Regions from separate parts of the Fructobacillus sp. ESL1117 genome, predicted to be linked through region 2. Evidence: predicted binding sites of a transcription regulator. Region 2 holds the regulator's gene; each other region holds the start of a gene.

Region 1 (3,260 bases), 310 kb from region 2:
CCCTTTACCGGCCGGCCCGTTTCCTCAATTTCATAATATTATCGCGAATTTTAGCAGCAGTCTCAAAGTCTAAGCCCTTGGCTGCAGCCTTCATTTGGCTAGTTAGGTTTTCCAAAATTTCAGTCTGGTCTGACTTTGGCAAATCAGCAAAGTCAACTTGGGTCAAGTCAACGTCTTCAACTTCTTCAGCCGCCTTGCTTGCACTAATTAAGTCGCGAATTTCTTTTTTAATTGTTTGTGGCGTGATGCCATGTTCCTTGTTATAAGCCATCTGAATGTCACGACGACGAGCCGTTTCATCCATCGCCTCCTGCATCGCCCTTGTCACCTTATCGGCATACATAATCACGTGGCCGTTTGCATTTCGTGCAGCCCGACCAATTGTTTGAATCAACGAGCGAGGATTACGCAAGAAACCTTCTTTATCAGCATCCAAAATGGCTACCAAAGAGGTTTCGGGGACATCAATCCCTTCACGTAACAAGTTAATACCGACGAGCACATCGTACTTTCCCAATCGCAAATCACGGATAATGGCCGTTCGTTCAAGCGTCTTAATATCGGAATGCAGGTAAGCTACTTTAATACCAACGTCCTTCAAATAGTCCGTCAAATCCTCTGACATCCGCTTTGTCAGCGTTGTAATAAAGACGCGCTCATTGCGCTCTACCCGCAGGTTAATTTCACCGACTAAGTCGTCGATCTGCCCCATCACTGGGCGGACTTCAATCTCCGGATCGAGCAAGCCGGTTGGCCGGATAATTTGCTCAACAATGTCACGTTTGGGTACCCGAGAAAGTTCGTAATCACCTGGCGTGGCCGACATATAAATGATTTGATTAACATGTTTTTCAAACTCTGGTAATTGCAGAGGACGGTTATCTAATGCTGAAGGGAGACGGAAACCATAATCAACCAAAGTTTGCTTTCGAGCACGGTCACCATTGTACATTCCGCGCACCTGTGGCATCGTCACGTGACTTTCATCGACAACAAGCAAAAAATCATCGGGAAAGAAGTCAAGAAGGGTAAATGGTGGTTCCCCTTCTTTGCGTCCGTCCATCCAGCGCGAATAATTTTCAATTCCAGAAGTAAAGCCCATTTCATTCAACATGGCGAGGTCATATTCGGTTCGTTGCTTAATCCTTTGGGCTTCAAGAAGTTTTCCTTCTTTTTCAAATTTCTTGACCTGGTCTTCCATTTCCTGGCGAATACCAATCAGGGCTGCCTTCATCCGTTCATCATCAGTCATAAAGTGTTTAGCCGGAAAAATCGCCACATGGTCGCGTTCAGAAACAACTTGACCCGTCAAGGCTGAGATTTGTCGAATGCGGTCAATTTCATCGCCAAAGAACTCAACTCGCATGGCCAGCTCATCCTGGGAGGCCGGGAAAATTTCAATCACATCGCCGCGCACCCGGAAAGTTCCACGCTGAAAGTCAATATCGTTTCGAGTAAATTGAATGTCAACCAGGTCGCGCATCAATTGATTGCGACCATATTCGTTACCGACCCGCAAGGAAATCACGTGGTTTTGGTACTGGTGCGGGTCACCCAAACCAAAGATTGACGAGACTGAAGCAACAACAATCGTATCATTACGCTCAAAAAGTGAAGCGGTTGCCGAATTACGCAATTGGTCAATTTCGTCATTAATCGCGGAATCCTTCTCAATAAAGGTATCTGAAGAAGGAACATAAGCCTCTGGCTGGTAGTAATCATAATAAGAAACAAAGTATTCAACCGCATTATGTGGGAAGAATTCCTTTAATTCTGAATAGAGCTGACCAGCCAGGGTCTTGTTGTGTGACAGGACCAAGGTGGGCTTATTGTTTTGAGCAATCACATTGGAAATTGTAAATGTTTTCCCAGTTCCCGTTGCCCCGAGCAAAATTTGCTCCTTGACGCCATTTTTTAAACCCTTCACGAGTTTATCAATCGCTTTCGGCTGATCACCAGTCGGTTGGTACTTTGAAACGACTTCAAAGCTTTGATCTTTTTGCGGTGTAATCAAGATAAATCCTCCTCGCCTGGTAAAAAAATCATTCAGGAATATTATAACAAATATAACAAAAAACGAACACATGTTCTATTACTTGAACGTGTCCGTTTTCTTGTTTTGTTTTTTATTTCAACTCTGGTGCATCAGTCTTATAATCTGCTACAGTCGATTGGCCGTTACGTAAGGCTAAAATCGAAGTTGGACTCGACGACTGACTCGCCTTCAATGCTTTCAAGGTATTGGCCCTCGTATAGTCGTACGATTTTTTATCAATTTGGTGGAAGTTCCAACGGTTCTTATCAAAGCGAAGCAAATCACCTGTAATTACCTTATCCGAATTTGATAGCGATTCATCAACGTATGATTGCACTCGCTGCGCCGTTGCCTTTAACGCTGGATTATTATCGATTGACAATTTCTGACCAGTCTTACTATCGAAGTACTGGTTCTTATACTTTGTATAAGTTGGTGTCGTCCAATCACCATCACGGAAAGCAACAATTTGTGGATTTTGAGTTGACAACAAATCGTGACCGAACATGGTCATCCCTTCTGTTGAAACCCCCAAAAGGTTCATCAAAGTTGGCATCATATCGATTTCACCACCGTAGGTATCGTTGATTCCACCCTGCAAGCCAGTTGCATGAATCATGAATGGCACCTTTTGGAATTGGGCCAAGTCGTAATCGCTAACAGAAGTCTTACCCAATAATTTCGCAATGGCAGGCTTATGATTTTCAGAAATACCATAATGGTCACCGTACAAAACAAAGACAGAGTTATCGTACAAGCCAGCCTGCTTGAGATAAGCCATCAGTTCACCAAAAGCCTGATCAAGATAGTGCGCTGTTTGAACATAACCATCAACTGTAGTGTCACCAGTCTTTGTAGCTGGGAAATCAGTATCTTCCTTATCAATTTCATATGGGTAGTGGTTCGTCACCGTAATTAACTTGGCATAGAATGGCTGTGGTAACTGTTCGATATACTGAGCAGTATCCTTCAAGAAAATCTTATCCTTCATTCCATAACCAACGTTATAACTTGGCTTATCGCTATCCTTATAGAAGTTCTTTGAGAAGAAATAATTATAGCCAAAGGACTTATAAGTATTGTTTCGGTTCCAGAAGGTTGGCACATCACCATGAAAGGCGGCAGAAGTGTAGCCCTGTTGGCCTAGGATGGCCGGTGTCGCCTCAAAGGTATTGCTGGAACCGTACTTGGTCATTGCTGATCCGGTTGAAAGTCCGTACAAGGA
Region 2 (3,260 bases):
GATCCGAAAGACTTTTGTTGCTTCTGGTTACTTGATTGATCCGCACACGGCGGTGGCCGTTCATCAGTACCAAGATGATGGCCACCCAACCCTTTTGGCTGCAACTGCTAGCCCTTATAAGTTCCCACAAACGGTTCTTGCAGCACTGGGTGAAGAAGTTATTGGAGGAGAAGGGGGCTTAACTGCTTTGGCAGCAGCAACCAAAACGACCATTCCTGACCAAGTGAAGAATTTATTCCAGCGACCTATTCGTCATCAGACCTTTATTCAGGCAGCTGATATTCAAAGGCAAATTGAAAGCGCCTTGAAGACAGAATGATTTTCTTATGTTGATGATTATGTCATTTAAAAAAGAAAGAGAGAATTTTTTATGGTAGCAAAGACAGCCTATAATGTGGCGGTACTCGGTGCAACGGGTGCTGTTGGACGTCGAATTTTGGACCAATTGGCTCAATCAACGATTCCGGTTGGTGAGGTCAAGGCTTTGGCTTCTGCTCGTTCAGCCGGTCAAAAAATCAGCTTTAAGAATCAGGAGTTAACCGTTGCAGAAGCAACGGAAGATTCCTTTACTGATGTTGATCTTGTGCTGGCCTCTGCTGGTGGATCAACTTCAAAGACTTTGGCTCCGGCAGCTGTTAAAGCTGGTGCGGTTGTTGTTGACAATTCTTCTTACTGGCGGATGAATGATCAGGTGCCATTGGTCGTCCCAGAAGTTAATGCCGCTGCGTTAAAGGAGCATCAAGGAATTATTGCTAACCCTAATTGCTCAACGACGCAATTGGTGATGGCGCTTGACCCAGTTTACCGACAATTTGGCTTGAACCAGGTGATTATTTCGACTTATCAGGCGGCCTCAGGTGCTGGAAAAGCAGCGATGGACGAAGTTTTGGCTGAAGCACAGGCTCGTTTGTTGGGAGATAACATGGCGGAGTTAGCCCATGTTTTACCTGTGAAGGGTGATAAAAAGCATTTCCCCTTGGCCTTTAACTTGCTGCCACAAATTGATGTCTTCGAAGAGGAAGGTTACACACACGAAGAATACAAGATGATCCATGAAACGAAAAAGATTATCTTGGGCGACAAGAATGCTAAGGACATTAAGGTGACGGGTACGGCTGTTCGCGTGCCAGTTATGATTGGTCATGGTGAAAGTGTCTATATTGATACTGGTGACGAAAACGTGACGCCTGACCAAATTCGTCAGGCAATTGGTGCCGTTGATAACGTGATTATTGAAGATGACCCAGCCACACAAACCTACCCTCAACCTCTTTTGGCTGAAGGTAAGCGGGAAACGTTTGTTGGTCGCATTCGCCCTGATTTGGAAAATCCGGGTGCTTTCCACTTGTGGGTTGTTTCTGACAATTTGCTGAAGGGCGCTGCCTGGAATACGGTTGAAATTGCCCAAACATTGGTTGAAATGGACCTGGTCCGTGTCCCCGCGGAATCAAGCTTTGCATAAATAATTTTGATAGAGCCACCGACTGAAAAATTGGTGGCTTTTTTAGTGCTGCTATTTTGGGGTTAAAAAAACTCTACTACATTTTGTAGTAGAGCCTTGAGCAAGTTGTTTTTAGTAAATAGCATCACGGTAAAGGGAGACGACTTTTCCCAAAATGGACACAGATTCCAAAATAATAGGCGCCATTGTATCGTTTTCTGGTTGCAGGCGGTAGTGACCGCCTTCTTGGAAGAAGCGCTTGACCGTGGCCTCGTTGTCTTCGTTCATGGCAACAACAATATCACCGTTGTCGGCATTTTGTTGCCGACGAACAATCACCTTGTCGCCATCTAAAATACCGATATTAATCATTGATTCACCGCGAACGTTGAGCATAAAGAGATCACCATCGTAGGGAATTAGATTTTCTGGAATGGGGAAGAATTCGGTTGCTTCTTGTTCGACTGCTAGAATTGGTTGACCAGCTGTCACTAATCCTAAGAGTGGAATCTTGCCCGAAGTGGCTGAAATACCAAGAATTTCAAAACCGGCTGGTGTTACTTCAATCGCCCGAGCCTTGGTTCCTTCGCCTTTCTTCTCAAGGTAGCCGTTTTTAATCAAACGGGCAATGTGACCGTGGATGGTCGAAGAAGAAGATAGGCCGACTGCTTCACCAATTTCACGAATAGTGGGTGGGAAACCGTTTTTACTTTGATAGTCGTGAATAAATCTCAAGACTTGAATTTGTTTTGAATCAGAACTTGCCATATGTACTTTCCTACCTGTATTTACTATGTTTATCTTAGCGAATTTTAACTCGAAAAGCAAACAAATGTTCGCAAAAAAAGCTTAAGAAATATTAAATTTTATTACAAAAAGGGGATTAAATTTAAAATAGTGGATAAAGGGATGTTTTATGCAAGTTATCGACTCGTTTTCCACTGTTTTTGTAAAAAGATACTGTCAAGCCAACCTTTATGCTATAATATTTTATAGATTTTCGTAGTTAAAGGAGACCAATAATGGTTATATTAGTTGGAATTTTGGCTTTGGTCGTTGGTTTGGTTGGGGGATTCTTCTTGGCCCGCTTTACGATGAAGTCATACTTGGCGAAGAACCCACCGATTTCAGAAGAAATGATGAAATCAATGATGATGTCAATGGGCCAGAAGCCATCACAAAAGAAGTTGAATCAGATGATGGCTCAAATGAAGGCGCAAAATGCCAAAGCACAAAAAAAATAAGCCCAGCGGCTTATTTTTTTTGTGCTTTTGGATCAACGTAAACCCAGTTTGGATCAATTTCTTTGTCCAAAGCATCAAAGGATTCTTGAATCTTTTGATTGTATTCGGCAATTTTTTCGTCCGTCAAGCGGGCTTTGGGGTCAATTGCGATTGGTTCACCAAAATTAATTGTGGTATTATTGCGTTTAAATAGGTGTGAAAACTTCACAGGCCCTTGGTATACTGCTGGGACAATCGGCTTCTTTGAAAGCTTGGCAATCAGGATTGATCCTGATTTTAACTTTTGAGAATGCCGTGATCCGGTTGGGAACATGATGAGCGAGCGCTGGCCATCCTTTAACTCGTTGACGGGATGTTTGATGGTATCGGCCCCAACATTGCGCCGGTCAACTGGGAAGGCGCCCAAGGTAGTAATTAAGGCACGCAAAGCGGGATTTTTGAAAAGTTCCTTCTTAGCCATAAAAATGAAACGTTTTGGGTAGGCCGCCATGGCATACCAAACGGGATCCCACCAAGAACGGTGTGGTCCAACCAAAACATAATTTTCGTTTTTTGGTAGGCGCTCCTTGTGGAGG
Region 3 (3,260 bases), 430 kb from region 2:
AAGCAATTGAAGATGGTGACCAGGATGTTTTACCTGGTCAATTTTATGCTCGGGCATTTGCTAAGCAATTTGCAGCAGCTGTTGGTTTAAACCCGGATGAACTTTTTGATGAAGTTGAATTTGATCCACAGGTAATTAGTGATTTATCCCATGCACACCGTGATGAAGATGGCGTCGTTCGAGCTGGGGTTAATAATTCAGAGGCCTTTAAGTCACGTTTCCGTGGCTTTATTCCAAGAATTTGGCTTGCAATTATCGTTGTTGCCGTTTTGTTGGTTGCTTGGTTTGTGGTTACACGGGCCAGTTCAGGTTCCAATTCGTCTAACGGTGGTAACCAAGTTGAGGTTGCATCGTCATCGGTACCACAGTCATCATCGTCAGCAATGGTATCCTCCTCAAGTGCGAACAGTGGCATTAACCTCGGGACTGCAACCACCAATACCGCCCAGTTGACGACCACCTATACTGTAGGTGGGCAACTGGCTAATACGCATACTATTGTAGCCAAAGGTCAAAATGGTGGTTCGATGTTTAAGGTAACTGACGGAACCGGTAAGGTCTTATACAACGCTTGGTTGAATCAAACTGATGAAAAAAGTGTTGAAGTGCCAGCCAATACGGCTATTGTCAATATTCAAGTTTCACAAGTGAGCCACGTGAACTTAACGATTAACAACCAACACATTGATTTGCCAAACTTGCCAACCAATCCAGCTCCAACGACCTGGAACGTTGTCTTGAATTTGAATAAGTGAGAACAAAATGAACCTACCAAATAAACTAACGGTCTTTCGAATCATCTTGATTCCAGTTTTCATGTTCCTTTTGATTTACTCAAAGGGTTCAACAATTTTGAATGCTGAGATAGGCCTGACCCTTTCATGGGTCTTGGCAGCAATCGTCTTTGCCGTGGCTTGCATTACTGATTTCTTAGATGGGCAAATTGCTCGTCGTAAGCACTTGGTTACGAATTTCGGTAAATTCTTTGATCCGTTAGCTGATAAACTTCTGGTTATGACTGCTTTGATTTACCTGACTGCTTTTCATCAAGTTCCTGCCTGGATTACTGCAGTTATTGTTATCCGGGAATTAGCGGTCACTGGTCTACGGACTCTAGTTGTTGAAAATAACGGAACGGTCATGGCTGCTGCCTGGCCTGGCAAGATTAAAACATTTTCCCAGATGTTTGCTATTTTCTTCCTTTACTTGAAGGATTGGCCATTCGCCCTTGTTGACTTCCCAATCGGGCAAGTGCTCTTGTATATTGCCGTTTGCTTTACAATCTATTCAGGAATTGAATATTTCTGGAAAAGCCGCTCGGTTTTTGCAGACGGATTATAAGCGCTATAAGCGCTTTTTTCGTCCAATAAAATAGAGACAAAAACAACGCGAACAAATGTTCGCAAAACCCTTGCATTTTGTTGAAAAAGTCCGTACACTGTTGATAGACATTGAAGGAGTATCAAGCATGGTTGCAAAAAAGACAAGCGATGATAACAAGAAGGATGGCCGTCAGGCTGCCTTAAATGAAGCTTTAAAGAAAATTGAAAAAAACTTTGGAAAAGGTTCGATCATGACGTTGGGCGATAATGCCTTAACGCAGGTAGAGACCTCACCTTCTGGGTCCGTCAAATTGGATGTTGCCTTAGGAGTTGGGGGCTACCCAAAGGGACGAATTATTGAAGTTTATGGGCCTGAATCATCAGGTAAGACGACGATTGCTTTGCATGCAGTAGCTGAAATTCAAAAAAATGGTGGCACTGCTGCCTATATTGATGCCGAAAACGCTTTGGACGTAAAGTATGCTGAAGCTTTAGGTGTTAAAAAGGATGAGTTGCTGTTGTCACAGCCAGATACTGGTGAACAAGGATTGGAAATTGCTGATGCCTTGGTTCAATCTGGCGCCGTCGACATGGTCGTGGTCGATTCCGTTGCTGCCCTGGTTCCCCGTGTAGAAATTGAAGGTGAGATGGGGGATGCCCACGTTGGTTTGCAGGCACGGTTGATGTCGCAAGCCTTACGAAAGCTAGCTGGAACGTTGAACCGGACGGGAACAATTGCTATCTTTATTAACCAAATCCGTGAAAAAGTTGGCGTAATGTTTGGAAACCCCGAAACAACGCCAGGTGGCCGAGCTTTGAAGTTCTACTCAACGATTCGATTAGAGGTTCGTCGTTCAACTCAAATTAAAGACGGTTCCGATGTTACTGGTAACTTGACCAAGGTCAAGGTCGTGAAAAATAAGGTTGCGCCACCCTTTAAGGTTGCTGAAGTGGATATCATGTATGGAAAGGGAATCTCACAAACTGGTGAAATTCTTGATTTGGCTGTTGATCAAGATATTATTGATAAGGCTGGTGCATGGTATGCCTATAATGGGGAACGAATTGGCCAAGGTCGCGAAAAGGCCAAGGAATATTTGGATGACCCTGAGCACGTTGCTCTGAAGGAAGATATCTACACACAAGTGCGGAATGCTTATGGCATTGGCGATGAACCAGCTGTTGCTGCTGGCCCTGATGAAAGTGATAGCAAAAGTGCAGAAAATCACGATAACGACGGGCTTACTGACGAACCAATTATTTAGAAATAGTAATAATAAATTAATATTAAAAAGCGTTGTAGAACGCTTTTTTTTGTTATAATGTGTTTGTTCTTAACTGAAGTGAATGATTTATTTTCACACAAATTATTTAAATTAGTTTGGAATGGACACTTGTTGTTGTAGGATAATCTTTTGCACCCAGTTGGGAGAAGAGGAATCATGCAAAGATCGCATCGCGGGTCATGGATAGTGGCCTCTGTCGTCGTTGTACTTGCCATCATCTTGGGAATTGCCTATCAAAACCGAGACAAGCAAGCCAACACCGCACCCATTACTGCAGTTGGCTCAACTGCACTGCAACCATTGGTTGAAGCCGCTGGGGAGGACTATCAACGTTCTCACCCTGGTGTCTCCATTACCGTTCAAGGTGGCGGAAGTGGTACGGGTCTGTCGCAAATAGCGCAAGGGGCTGTTTCCCTCGGGAATTCAGATCTCTTCGCTGAAGAAAAGAAGGGGATTGATACAAAGAATTTAGTTGATCATCGAGTCGCAATCGTTGGAATTGCGCCAATCATTAATAAGCAAGCTGGTGTCACAAATTTGACACTAGCACAGTTAACCGATATCTTTACCGGTAAAATTAAAAATTGGAGTGAACTGGGCGGAAAGAACATGCCAATCGTGCTTGTTAACCGTGCCGCTGGTTCCGGAACTC

The links. Region 2 encodes LexA, which represses DNA repair genes until DNA is damaged. Its sites were predicted from a motif close to CNAACANNTGTTNG; they were not measured.
Region 1: a site for LexA is predicted at 2,078-2,091, ahead of uvrB (excinuclease ABC subunit UvrB). Genes of this name have one in related genera too.
Region 3: a site for LexA is predicted at 1,390-1,403, ahead of recA (recombinase RecA). Genes of this name have one in related genera too.

What each region holds. Positions count from the first base shown of each region.
Region 1 is NZ_CP196385.1:762,999-766,258, forward strand. Features, by position in the region: gene uvrB (excinuclease ABC subunit UvrB) at 5-2,014, opposite strand; gene ACSYSH_RS03240 (LTA synthase family protein) at 2,127-3,260, opposite strand, start outside.
Region 2 is NZ_CP196385.1:450,077-453,336, reverse strand. Features, by position in the region: gene thrC (threonine synthase) at 1-319, shown strand, start outside; gene ACSYSH_RS01900 (aspartate-semialdehyde dehydrogenase) at 371-1,462, shown strand; gene lexA (transcriptional repressor LexA) at 1,574-2,209, opposite strand; gene ACSYSH_RS01890 (YneF family protein) at 2,464-2,685, shown strand; gene ACSYSH_RS01885 (lysophospholipid acyltransferase family protein) at 2,696-3,260, opposite strand, start outside.
Region 3 is NZ_CP196385.1:16,067-19,326, forward strand. Features, by position in the region: gene ACSYSH_RS00090 (helix-turn-helix domain-containing protein) at 1-755, shown strand, start outside; gene pgsA (CDP-diacylglycerol--glycerol-3-phosphate 3-phosphatidyltransferase) at 763-1,341, shown strand; gene recA (recombinase RecA) at 1,469-2,587, shown strand; gene ACSYSH_RS00105 (phosphate ABC transporter substrate-binding protein PstS family protein) at 2,765-3,260, shown strand, end outside.